Regions from separate parts of the Chelatococcus daeguensis genome, predicted to be linked through region 1. Evidence: riboswitches for the same ligand, from Rfam matches in the RefSeq annotation. Region 1 holds a riboswitch; each other region holds the start of a gene.
The links. Region 1 has a riboswitch for cobalamin ahead of BOQ54_RS02590 (CbtB domain-containing protein). Riboswitches for the same ligand answer to the same signal wherever they lie in the genome.

Region 2: linked by a shared signal. The riboswitch ahead of BOQ54_RS00295 (TonB-dependent receptor plug domain-containing protein) and the one ahead of BOQ54_RS02590 (CbtB domain-containing protein) in region 1 are both predicted to bind cobalamin.
Region 3: linked by a shared signal. The riboswitch ahead of BOQ54_RS20240 (ribonucleotide-diphosphate reductase subunit beta) and the one ahead of BOQ54_RS02590 (CbtB domain-containing protein) in region 1 are both predicted to bind cobalamin.

What each region holds. Positions count from the first base shown of each region.
Region 1 covers NZ_CP018095.1:559,112-562,374, reverse strand. Annotated here, with positions in the region: gene cobW (cobalamin biosynthesis protein CobW) at 1-161, opposite strand, end outside; gene BOQ54_RS02600 (DUF1636 family protein) at 229-657, opposite strand; gene BOQ54_RS02595 (CbtA family protein) at 657-1,382, opposite strand; gene BOQ54_RS02590 (CbtB domain-containing protein) at 1,389-1,562, opposite strand; cobalamin riboswitch at 1,598-1,786, opposite strand; gene rnk (nucleoside diphosphate kinase regulator) at 1,851-2,264, opposite strand; gene BOQ54_RS02580 (hypothetical protein) at 2,643-3,263, opposite strand, start outside.
Region 2 covers NZ_CP018095.1:68,380-71,642, forward strand. Annotated here, with positions in the region: gene BOQ54_RS00285 (cobyric acid synthase) at 1-329, shown strand, start outside; gene BOQ54_RS00290 (ABC transporter substrate-binding protein) at 326-1,165, opposite strand; cobalamin riboswitch at 1,550-1,742, shown strand; gene BOQ54_RS00295 (TonB-dependent receptor plug domain-containing protein) at 1,777-3,263, shown strand, end outside.
Region 3 covers NZ_CP018095.1:2,016,237-2,019,499, forward strand. Annotated here, with positions in the region: gene BOQ54_RS09595 (FecCD family ABC transporter permease) at 1-577, opposite strand, end outside; gene BOQ54_RS09600 (ABC transporter substrate-binding protein) at 640-1,674, opposite strand; partial or broken gene BOQ54_RS20240 (ribonucleotide-diphosphate reductase subunit beta) at 1,801-2,047, opposite strand; cobalamin riboswitch at 2,185-2,397, opposite strand; gene BOQ54_RS19745 (alpha/beta fold hydrolase) at 2,609-3,263, shown strand, end outside.

The sequences.
Region 1 (3,263 bases):
TCGAAGCCGACGTCGCCGAATTCGTTAACGATGACGGCAATGCGCCGGCCGTGGCCGCCCTCGAGGATGCGGCGCACGAGGGTCGTCTTGCCCGCGCCAAGGAAGCCGGTGACGATGGTACACGGCACCTTGGCCGTCGTTGCTGGAAGGGTCGCTTGCATCTGTCGGTCCAGTCTGCCGCATCACGGCGGCACAAGAAAATCGGGGGCTGCGCCAGGAGCGGCGCGGCTAGTCCTGCGTCAGCGCATCGCTGCCGCTCAGGGCCGGCGTCGGCGTCTGCGGGCGAAAGGCCAGGGGCGGCACGCGCGCGACGACGCCCTTGCGGAAGGGCAGCGGCCGCTCCTTCCAGGCGATGATGCCGTTCTCGGTGGCGCCATAAGCCCGTGCGGCAGCGGCGATGTCGTCGAGATGGGCCTCGTTGTCGAGGTCACCGACGAGATAGGTCCACTTGCCGTCACCGACGAGCGCCACCGTGCAGGGGCGGTTGCAGACGGCGAGGCACTCGACCGGCACCACCGCGGCGCCGGGCGCGTCATCGGCCAGCCGGTCGGCGAGGCGCTCGGCGAGCACGCGGCCCGGCTCATCGAAGCCGACGGCATTGTCGGCGCGCCGCCGGCAGGAGACGCAGACGAAGACGGTGACGTCGGGCGCCGCCATCACGCCTCACCCGCCCGGTGGGCCAGATGCTGCCAGAGGAGACCGACGAGGAGCCCGGTCGACAGCCACAGCACCGCCTGGACGGCGAGCGAGGTGGCGGCGAACTGGGCGGCGAGCTCGGCCGGCACGCGGCTCTCGTAGGCGGCCGGATGCGGCGCGCCGACGACGTGCGGCGCCGCGATCATGGCAAGGGCGATAGCTCGGGCCCAGAACGCGCCGTGGTGCACGAACAGCCACAGGCCGCCCGCGGTCAGCGCCGCCGTCGCGATCCACCAGACCTGCCGCGCCAGCAGCGGCGCGGCGGCGCTGCCGGGCAGTTCCGGCGCGAGGCCGAGGGCCGGTGCAAGGCCGGCGGCGAGGAAGGCGGCGAAGGCGAACCCGAGGGCCCGGCGCTCGTCGATGCGCCCGCCTGCCGCGATCATGGCGGCGAGGATGACGAGGGCGAAACCGACGGCCGTGACGATCGTGGCAAGCCCGGTCAGCAAGGCCCTGCCGGCATCGAAGCCGGCCTCACCGCCCGATGCGGCAGCACGGGCGCCGTGGCCGCCGTGAGCGAGGATGATATTGGCCGGCACCAGCAGGCCACGGGCCTGCTGCTCGGCCTCGACCTCATAGACCTCCGCCGCCAGGATCAGCGGCGTCGTGGTGAAATGCTGCAGGACCGCAACCGCAAGCCCGGCAACGAGGCCGGCCACAAGGCCGACCGCGAGCACGCGTTGAAGCATTGCCCGTCAGTGGCAGGGGAAGCTCAGGGCGTGGCGCGTGTCGTGCGCGGCGTCGTGGATGGTGTCGGGATGGGCGAAGCCCGTCACGAAGACGAGGCCCGTGCCGAGGACGAAGGCGAGAAGCGCCACCTTGAAGGCTTCGGCGCGGCTGGCAACGCGGGCGGTTGCGACTGCGGTCATCGTGCATCTCCCTGGCTGCCACACCCGGCAGCCTCACGCGTGGATCGGCGACGGCAGGTCTCCTGGCTTGCGGCTCTCGGCTCCGGGCCGCCTTCCCGGGACCATGGGTCCCAGTGGCATCCGGCCCGGCGCTTGCCGCCTACAGTTGCGGGGGCAGCCGCGGCTTTCGACCGCGTTCCCTTTTCACCTCGCGGGAGCGAGGCACCGTCACCGGCACATTACCGTTTCACGAGGCGCTTGCAATCACGCTTTTTGCCGAGCGTCACCGCCGAGGCGCCCGTTGGCGCCTCAGGACCGCTCCTCGACGGCGTGGACCTTGAGCTGCCGCCGCTCGCCGCTGCGCGTCTCCCACGAGATCGACTGGCCGGCGGCGAGGCCGATGAGCGCGACGCCGATTGGAGTCAGAATGGAGATGCGGCCGGCCGCGATATCGGCCTCACCGGGGTAGACGAGCTCGACCGTCTGCACCTTGCCGGTCACCTCGTCCTCGAAGGTGACGCGCGAGCCCATGGCGACGACGGCGCTGCGCAGCTTGCCGGCTGGAAGGACCTTGGCCCGATCGAGCTCGCCCAGGAGATTCTCGGCAACCTCCGGCTGGCGATCTGCCGCGGCCTCGGCCAGCGCGTAAAGCCGGTCGAAATCCTCCTGCGAGACCGTGATGGGCGGACGGCGCAAGGCGCGGCGCGACGATACGGCGGACATGGAATAACCTCCCGATGAGCGTTCGACGGCCCGGTGCCGCTTCCTGACGGGCAGGCCGCTCGCGGAACGGCCCTCGCAGCGCGACCGCCTCTACGGCCGGCCGGCGCGCGGCGCCCTAGCCGCATGATGTGGATGACTGTCGTGTGATGTCGTGTATGGCCGGCCTACGCCGGCGGTCGTCAGGCCGAAGCCCGGCGGCTGCCCCGAACCCGGGCAGCCCAATGGCCACACCGCGTCCGGGGCTATATTCCCGCGATGAGAGAACCCGCGCGAAGCAGGAAACGGCGCTGTGGCACGACCTTCAACATCATCCATCGAATATGGGTTCGGCCGGAGCGGGTGTCAAACGGGCTGACGCGCTGCGGCCTGTGGACAGCGTCACTTCTCGGCGGCATCGAGCCGCGCGAGCTGGGTGGCGAACCATGCGCGCACCTCGCCGCCCGCCAAGTCACCCAGCGCCAGCGCGACCTTTTCGGCCCGCGGGTCCAGCGACGCGCGCGCGAGGATGTGCTGCATGCGATGCCCGGACATCACGAGGATGGCGAAATCCGCCGCGATGCGCCTGCGCTCGTCCGGCGTGAGGGCGTCGAAGGCATCGAGGGCGAAGAGCACCCGCCGCTCCGCCATCCACGCCTCGAAAGGCATGGTGCGGATCGACAGGGCGAGGGCAGCCCTGCCCTGGTCGTCGAGGCGCCCCCCGGTCACGTGGGTGGCAGCCAGCGCAAGCCAGGCATCGCCCGAACGGGGCGAGGCCCGCACGAGGCGCCGGCGCAGATCGGCGCAGGCTCCGCGCTGCCGCTCCGCCTCATCGCGAGCCCTCCGCGCCACCAGGACGAGCCACTCGCTGTCGCAGGACAGCGCCGCAACGGCCAGAACCTCGCCTGATTCGATGTCGCCGAGCGGCCCCGGAACGGGCGAATCAGCGATCGCGACGCGCGACAGCTGTCTTGCGCCGAACTCCGGCACAAGGGTTCCCATCGCGCGAACTGCCCAGCACTC
Region 2 (3,263 bases), 490 kb from region 1:
ATGCGGTCACCGCTTACGAGATCCACCTCGGCCGCAGCGAAGGGCCCGATTGCATGCGCGCGCCCTTTCGCGTCGCCGGCGAACGCGAAGGGGCCATGTCGCCGGACGGGCTCGTCATCGGCACTTATCTGCACGGCATGTTCGCCGCCGACGACTTCCGCCGGGCCTTCCTCGCCCAGGCGAGCGGCGGCACCTTCCGCGCCAGCCTCGCCTACGAGCGCAGCATCGAGGAAGCCCTCGACAGGCTCGCCGCCCATGTCGGCCGGCACATGGACGTCGCCGCACTCCTCGCCATCGCGCAGGAGCGAGGCGGCGAGTCGATCCGCTAACGCTCCCCGTTCACCTTGGCACGCACCTCGGCCGCAAGCGCCTCGATGGCGGCCGGCGTCGACGGCCCGCCGCAGATGGTGAGCCTGTCGGACAGGAAGAGGCGCCGCTCGGGCGGCAGCACGCGGGCAAGCGCCGGGTGGACGAGAAAGGCCGTGCCGTTGTCGATGGCGCGGGCATCGGCCTCGTCCATCACCACGAAGTCCGGCGGGTCCATGACGAGTTGCTCGAGGCGCACGAGGCCGCCCTGCGTCAGGCCGAGGCGGGCCTGCATCGGCTGAAGGCCCATGTGGCCGAGGAGTTCGCCGACGAGCGAGCGTTCCCCCGGCACATAGCCGCGCCGGTAGAGAACGAGCGCGGTGGCCGGGCGCCGTGCGATGCCCCTGGTACGCGCGAGCGCCGCCTCGATCTCGGCGGCAAGCGCCGCGCCGCGCTCCGTATGGCCGAGCCGGGCCGCAACGGCCCTGAGCTGCTCGCGCCCCCCGGCGATGTCGCGCCAGGGGTCGAGCACCATCAGCTCCACGCCGTGGCGCTCCAAAAGCTCGCGCTTGACGCGCGTCCCGTACCGGCCACTGAGCACGAGGTCCGCCTCGCCGACAAGGATCTCCTCCCCCGTGCCGCCGTTGACCGGAAGGTCATCAACCAGCCCCGCGAGGAAGGAATAATCCTCATCGCGCGACAGGGGGCTGAGCGAGGCGATCTGGCCGCGGTCGGCGAGTGCCAGCAGGAGTTGGTCGGCGCACAGGTTGAGCGAGACGACCCGCGCCGGAGGCGTTTCGGTGTAGCGGACAACGGACGGCACGGTTTCCGATCGGCCGGCCGCGGCGAGGCGCACCATATCCCCCTCCCCCCGCTCGCGGCGGGAAGGGGTCAGGGGTGGGGGGCCGGCGGGTGCAGGCCGGAAGCCTTCCGGGCCGACGGACACACCACCTGCAATCGTCGAACGCCCGCCGGCGGAACCGCCCCCCACCCCGGCCCTCCCCACCACTGCGTGGGGGGAGGGAGGAGAGAGGCGCTCCGGCTCGCTGCTGCCGGAAGCCGGCCCAAGGCCGAGCCCTGTTGCAAGCACGATCGCGAACGCGACAGCCGTCCTCATATCCTCATGTCCTTGCCTGCCCTTACGGGCGCAATCTCGGCCGCAGCCTTACGGCGCTCCTTGCGCCGGCGCAAATGCACGGGCGGTGTATCCGCTCCGCGTGCTTGCGGCCGAGCCGCGGTCTGCGTAAAGAGGCCCTGCGTTGGTGCCCCGCCGCAGCGGGGTGAAACGGGAACACGGTGCAAGACCGTGGCTGCCCCCGCAACTGTGAGCGGCGAGCGGCGATTCGACGAAGCCACTGGGGCCATCGGGCACCGGGAAGGCCGAATCGCCGCAGGGACCCGCAAGCCAGGAGACCGGCCAGCGCGCGAGGCAACCCTGACATCCGCCGGAGGGGCGGAATGGAGGTTTTCATGGCCGGTTCCGCCGGCCGCCGGACGCTCTCCGGCGGTATCTTCCTTTTGTCTTCCCTCATCCTTGCCGCCACCGATGCCGCCAGCAACGAGATAGCCCTGCGCGAGATCGTCGTCACGGCGACGCGCGGCCCGCAGGCCATTGCCCGCAGCGGCAGCGCCGTTACCGTCATTACCGGCGAGGAGATCGCCCGCGCGGGCGCTCGCACGCTCAACGAGGCCCTGCGCCGCGTGCCCGGCCTCGACCTCACCGAGAGTGGCGGCACGGGCGCCACCGCCTCTGTGCGCCTGCGCGGCGGCGAGCCGGGCCAGACCCTGGTGCTGATCGACGGCGTGCGCGTCAATGATCCGTCCACCGGCAACGGCCAGTTCGACTTCTCGTTGCTGGTGCCGACCGGCATCGAGCGCATCGAGGTGCTGCGCGGCCCCCAATCGGCCCTCTACGGCTCGGACGCGATGGGCGGCGTCGTCAACATCATCACCCGCAAGGGCCGCGGCGAGCCGCGCGCAGCCATCGCCGCCGAGGGCGGCAGTTACGGCAGCAGGGGGGTGCAGGCCGCCGTGTCCGGCGGCGATCCGCGCTTCAACTATGCCATCTCCCTCAACGGCTACGACACCGCCGGCTTCTCGCGCTGGGGCCACCGCATCGGCCGCCTCCGCGCCCGGCACCCATGGCCGCTGGAGAACGACGGCGCGCGCCGCTTCGGCCTCTCCGCGCGCTTCGGCTTCTCGCCGAGCGAAGACGTCGCCTTCGACCTCGGCGGCTCGGCCTATGTCAATGCCACGCAATACGACGCGGCCTTCGGAGCCTTTCCCGACACCCCGTCGTCGAGCGTCCAGCGCCTCGGGCAGGTCCATGCCAGGGCGACCGTCCACGCCTTCGACCGGCGGCTGAAGAACACCTTTCTCGTCTATGCCAACCGCACCGAGCGCGACTATCGCTCCATCAGCTATTACGGCAGCACGGCAGCGCCGGTGACGGACTGGTCGAAGGATGGCTATGTCGGCGGGCGCGTCGGCGCCTCCTATCAGGGCGATCTCTCGCTTGATGCCTTCGGCCTCCTTACCTTCGGCGGCCAGGTGGAACGCGAGACGTTGACGAGCACGAGCCAGCCGGTGCTGCCGGTGCCCGGCCTACGCACGACGCTCGACGATGCCGTCCAGACCACCCGCTCGCTCTTCGCCCTGCACCAGATCGCCCTCGCCGAGCACTTGAACCTGTCGCTCGGCGGGCGCATTGACGACATCGAGGGGGCGGACCGCTTCGCCACCTGGCGCGCCACCCTCGCCTACGACATCGCGGAGAGCGGCACCGTGCTGCGCGCAAGCGCCGGGACGGGCGCCAAGGCTCCGACGCTCTACCAGCGCCTCGATCCGCTCTACGGCAATGCGGCGCTCAGCCCGGAGCGCTCCTTCGGCATCGACGCCGGCATCGACCAGAAGCTGTTCGACGGGCGGCTCACCCTTTCCGGCACGCTGTTCCTCAA
Region 3 (3,263 bases), 1.5 Mb from region 1:
GCACGCCTGACAGGTTACCGAGTAGCCAGAACATGATGCCGCGCGCCTGGTCGGCGGTCGCCGATTTCGTGACGATGAGGGAAGTGAGGGCGTTGAAGAGCTGGGAGCCGGCGATCCCCGCGAGGATGATGGCCGCCGGGCCCCGTCCGGCCCCGAGCGCGAGCAGCGCGACGAGGCCGAAGGCGAGGAGCGCTCCGGCGAAGGCGCCGAGCGACAGCGATACGAAGCCGGAGCCGAGGCCGAGGATGGCGACCGCGACCGCCCCGCTCGAAGCGCCCGCCGAGATGCCGAGGATATACGGGTCGGCAAGCGCGTTGCGGAGCAGGGACTGGAGCACGACGCCGCCCAAGGCGAGCGAGGCGCCGCAGCAGGCCGCGACGAGGGCGCGCGCGATGCGGTAGTTCCAGACGATGCCCTCGTCGATGGGATCGAGTGCATAGCCCGCACTCCACAGGCGGTTGGCCACGGTCTTGGCCACCGTCTCAACCGGAATGGACGTCTCGCCCACGGCCGCGCCGAGCGCGAGCCCGGCCGTCAGGATCGCGGCAGCGACGAGTCCATCCGCAACGAAGCGCAAAGGCGCGAGCGCCGGCCTTGTCCGGCCCGCGTCAACTTCGACCGGGGACAGCTGTAGCGACGTCACTGGACGAGACCGGCTTTCTCGAGCGCATGGGCGAGAACCTCGATGCCCTCGATCGTGCGGATCGTCGGGTTCATCGCCTGGGCGTCCATGACGATGACGCGGCCGTCCTTCACCGCCGGCATGAGGCGCGTGACCGGATCGCTCTCGAGGAATTTCAGCTTCACGGTGATGTCGTCGGCCGGGTAGCGGCGCCGGTCCATCCGGCCGGCGACGAGGACCGTCGGATTGGCCCGCGCGATCGTCTCCCAGCCGACCGTCGGCCATTCCTCCTTGCTCTCGATGACGTTGCGGACCCCGAGCGTCGCCATGATGTAGCCCGGTGCGCCGCTCAGCCCCGCGACATAGGGATCGATGTCGAGCTGGGCGCTGGAGAACCAAAAGACGGCCGACACCTTGCCGCCGAGCGAGGCGATCTTCTGCCGGGCCGCCGCTTCGCGGGCCTTCAGCTTTGCGATCAGCGCGTCGCCCCGCTCCTTGACGTCGAAGATGCGGGCGAGATCGTCGATCTCCTGATAGATCAGCTCCATCGAGAATTTGGTGGTGCGCACGCCGTCGCCGCCACTCGAATTGTCCTTGCCGATGCAATCGGCCGGGGAGGTGTAGACCGGGATGCCAAGCTCGGCGAACTGCTCGGGCGTCGCGACCACGCCCCGTGGGCCGATCTGCCACTGGAACTGCGTCGTGACGAGGTCAGGCTTCGCGCCGAGCACGCTCTCGAAGCTTGGATCGTTGTCGGCGAGCCGCGGGATGGTGGCATTGACCTCCTCGTAGCCCTCGATCACCGGCCCGAGCCACACCGCCGTACCGACGACCTTCTCCGCAAGGCCAAGGAGGTAAAGGATTTCCGTCGAGCTTTGGCCGACGGAAACCGTGCGCGTCGGCGCCTGCGTAAAGATGATGTCACGGCCGCAGTTCTTCACCGTCAGCGGATATTGTGTCTGCCCGGCGACGGCAGGTGGAGCAAGCGCCAGGAGGGCGGCTGCACCGCAGGCCCCGAGGAAGGGACGGAGGAAGCTGGTTGGCAAGGTCATGGTCCTTTTTGGGAAACAGGCCATCTGGTTTTGCCGTCCATCCCGTGCGGGAGCGGCGCAGATGGCTGAGAGCAGGGCGCGTCGCAGCAAAATGAAATGTTATAACATTCACTATGTCACGCCGGGTACCGGCGCAAGATCGTTTGCACGGCATTCGCGCCATACACAGGTGGCTGCGTAGCAGCGGTTGGCGATGAAGTGCATGTGCTGGTCGCACGGCGGCGCGTTCAACCCGAGGAAGCCGCGCGGTATGGTGTCCCGTCCCGCAGGCTGCCTCGCTCTCGGCCGCTTGCTTCAGCATCGTCCTGAACTCGTCCTGGAAGGCGCCGGTCCACAGATGCGGGTTCTCGGACCTGATCTGGTTGATGGCGTTCGGTTTCCACGGACAAAGACACCGGCTTCAAACCCTATTATCGGGCGCAAAGGCCGGGCGGATGCGAGGATGGCGTCGACGGCTCACGCCGTGGTCCCGACGACCCAAGCGACCCACCGGGACACCCCGCCCGAGGACGTTTCGTTCCAGTCACGGCAGGTCTCCTGGCTCGCGGGTCGTCGCCTTCGTCCGGCCTTCCCGGAGCCCGCGGGCTCCAGTGACACGCGATGGACGATTGGCTCGCCGCTCACAGTTGCGGGGGCAGCTCCGGCCTTGCCGCTCGGCGCACCGGATTCCCTCTTAGCTCTCGTTTCAGGACGATTCGAGAGACCATGACTACTAGATAGCGTGCCGATCGCGAGCGGCAGCGTCAATATCTTGGCGCCATCCTTCCTCGACTGTGTTGGCGAGCCGCCGAGCCGGCGAGCGTTCCCACTCCGGCGCACGGGGTGCGGGTTTCGTCGGGTGCGCTGCGGCACATCCCGGCAGCGCTGGCCGAATGATAACTTTCAGCCCTCCGCCGCAATTGGTACATTTTGAAACGAGTAGAGGCAGCATGCCGTGTCGCTCGATATCCGCGTTCTTGGAGACCTGACGGTCCTTCGCGCCGGCGAGGCCGTGTCCCTGCCGCCGTCGCGCAAGACGCGGGCGCTGCTGGCCTATCTCGCCATGACCGACAGGCCGCAGCGGCGCGAGCGGCTGTGCGAGATGTTCTGGGAAATCCCGGACGACCCGCGCGGCGCGCTGCGCTGGAGCCTGTCGAAGATCCGCCAGATCGTCGAGAACGGCGAGGGCGGCGTTCTGGAGGCCGACCGCAACACGGTCTATCTCAACAAGGACGGTCTGGTCCTCGATGCGGCGCCGCTGCGCGGCCTCGGCATCCGCGATATCGAGGCGCTCGGCACCGAAAGCCTGGAGGCGCTCGCCGGCGCCTTCCGCGGCCGCTTCCTCGACGATCTCTCGCTGCCGCGCTGCCCGGAGTTCGAGGCCTGGCGCATCGCCGTCGGCGACGAGCTCGACGTCACGCGCCTGCGTCTCCTGCGCATCCTGATCGACCGTCTGGCGGACGAGCCGGAGCGCGCGCTCGTCCACGCCCGCATATTGCAGGCCCTCGAGCCCGACGACGAGACGGTGCGCACGGACATCCGCCGGCTCGGAGAGGCTGCCCGCCGGATCGCGATGGTCCAGCCGCGGCAGGCCGGGGAGGGCGAGGCTG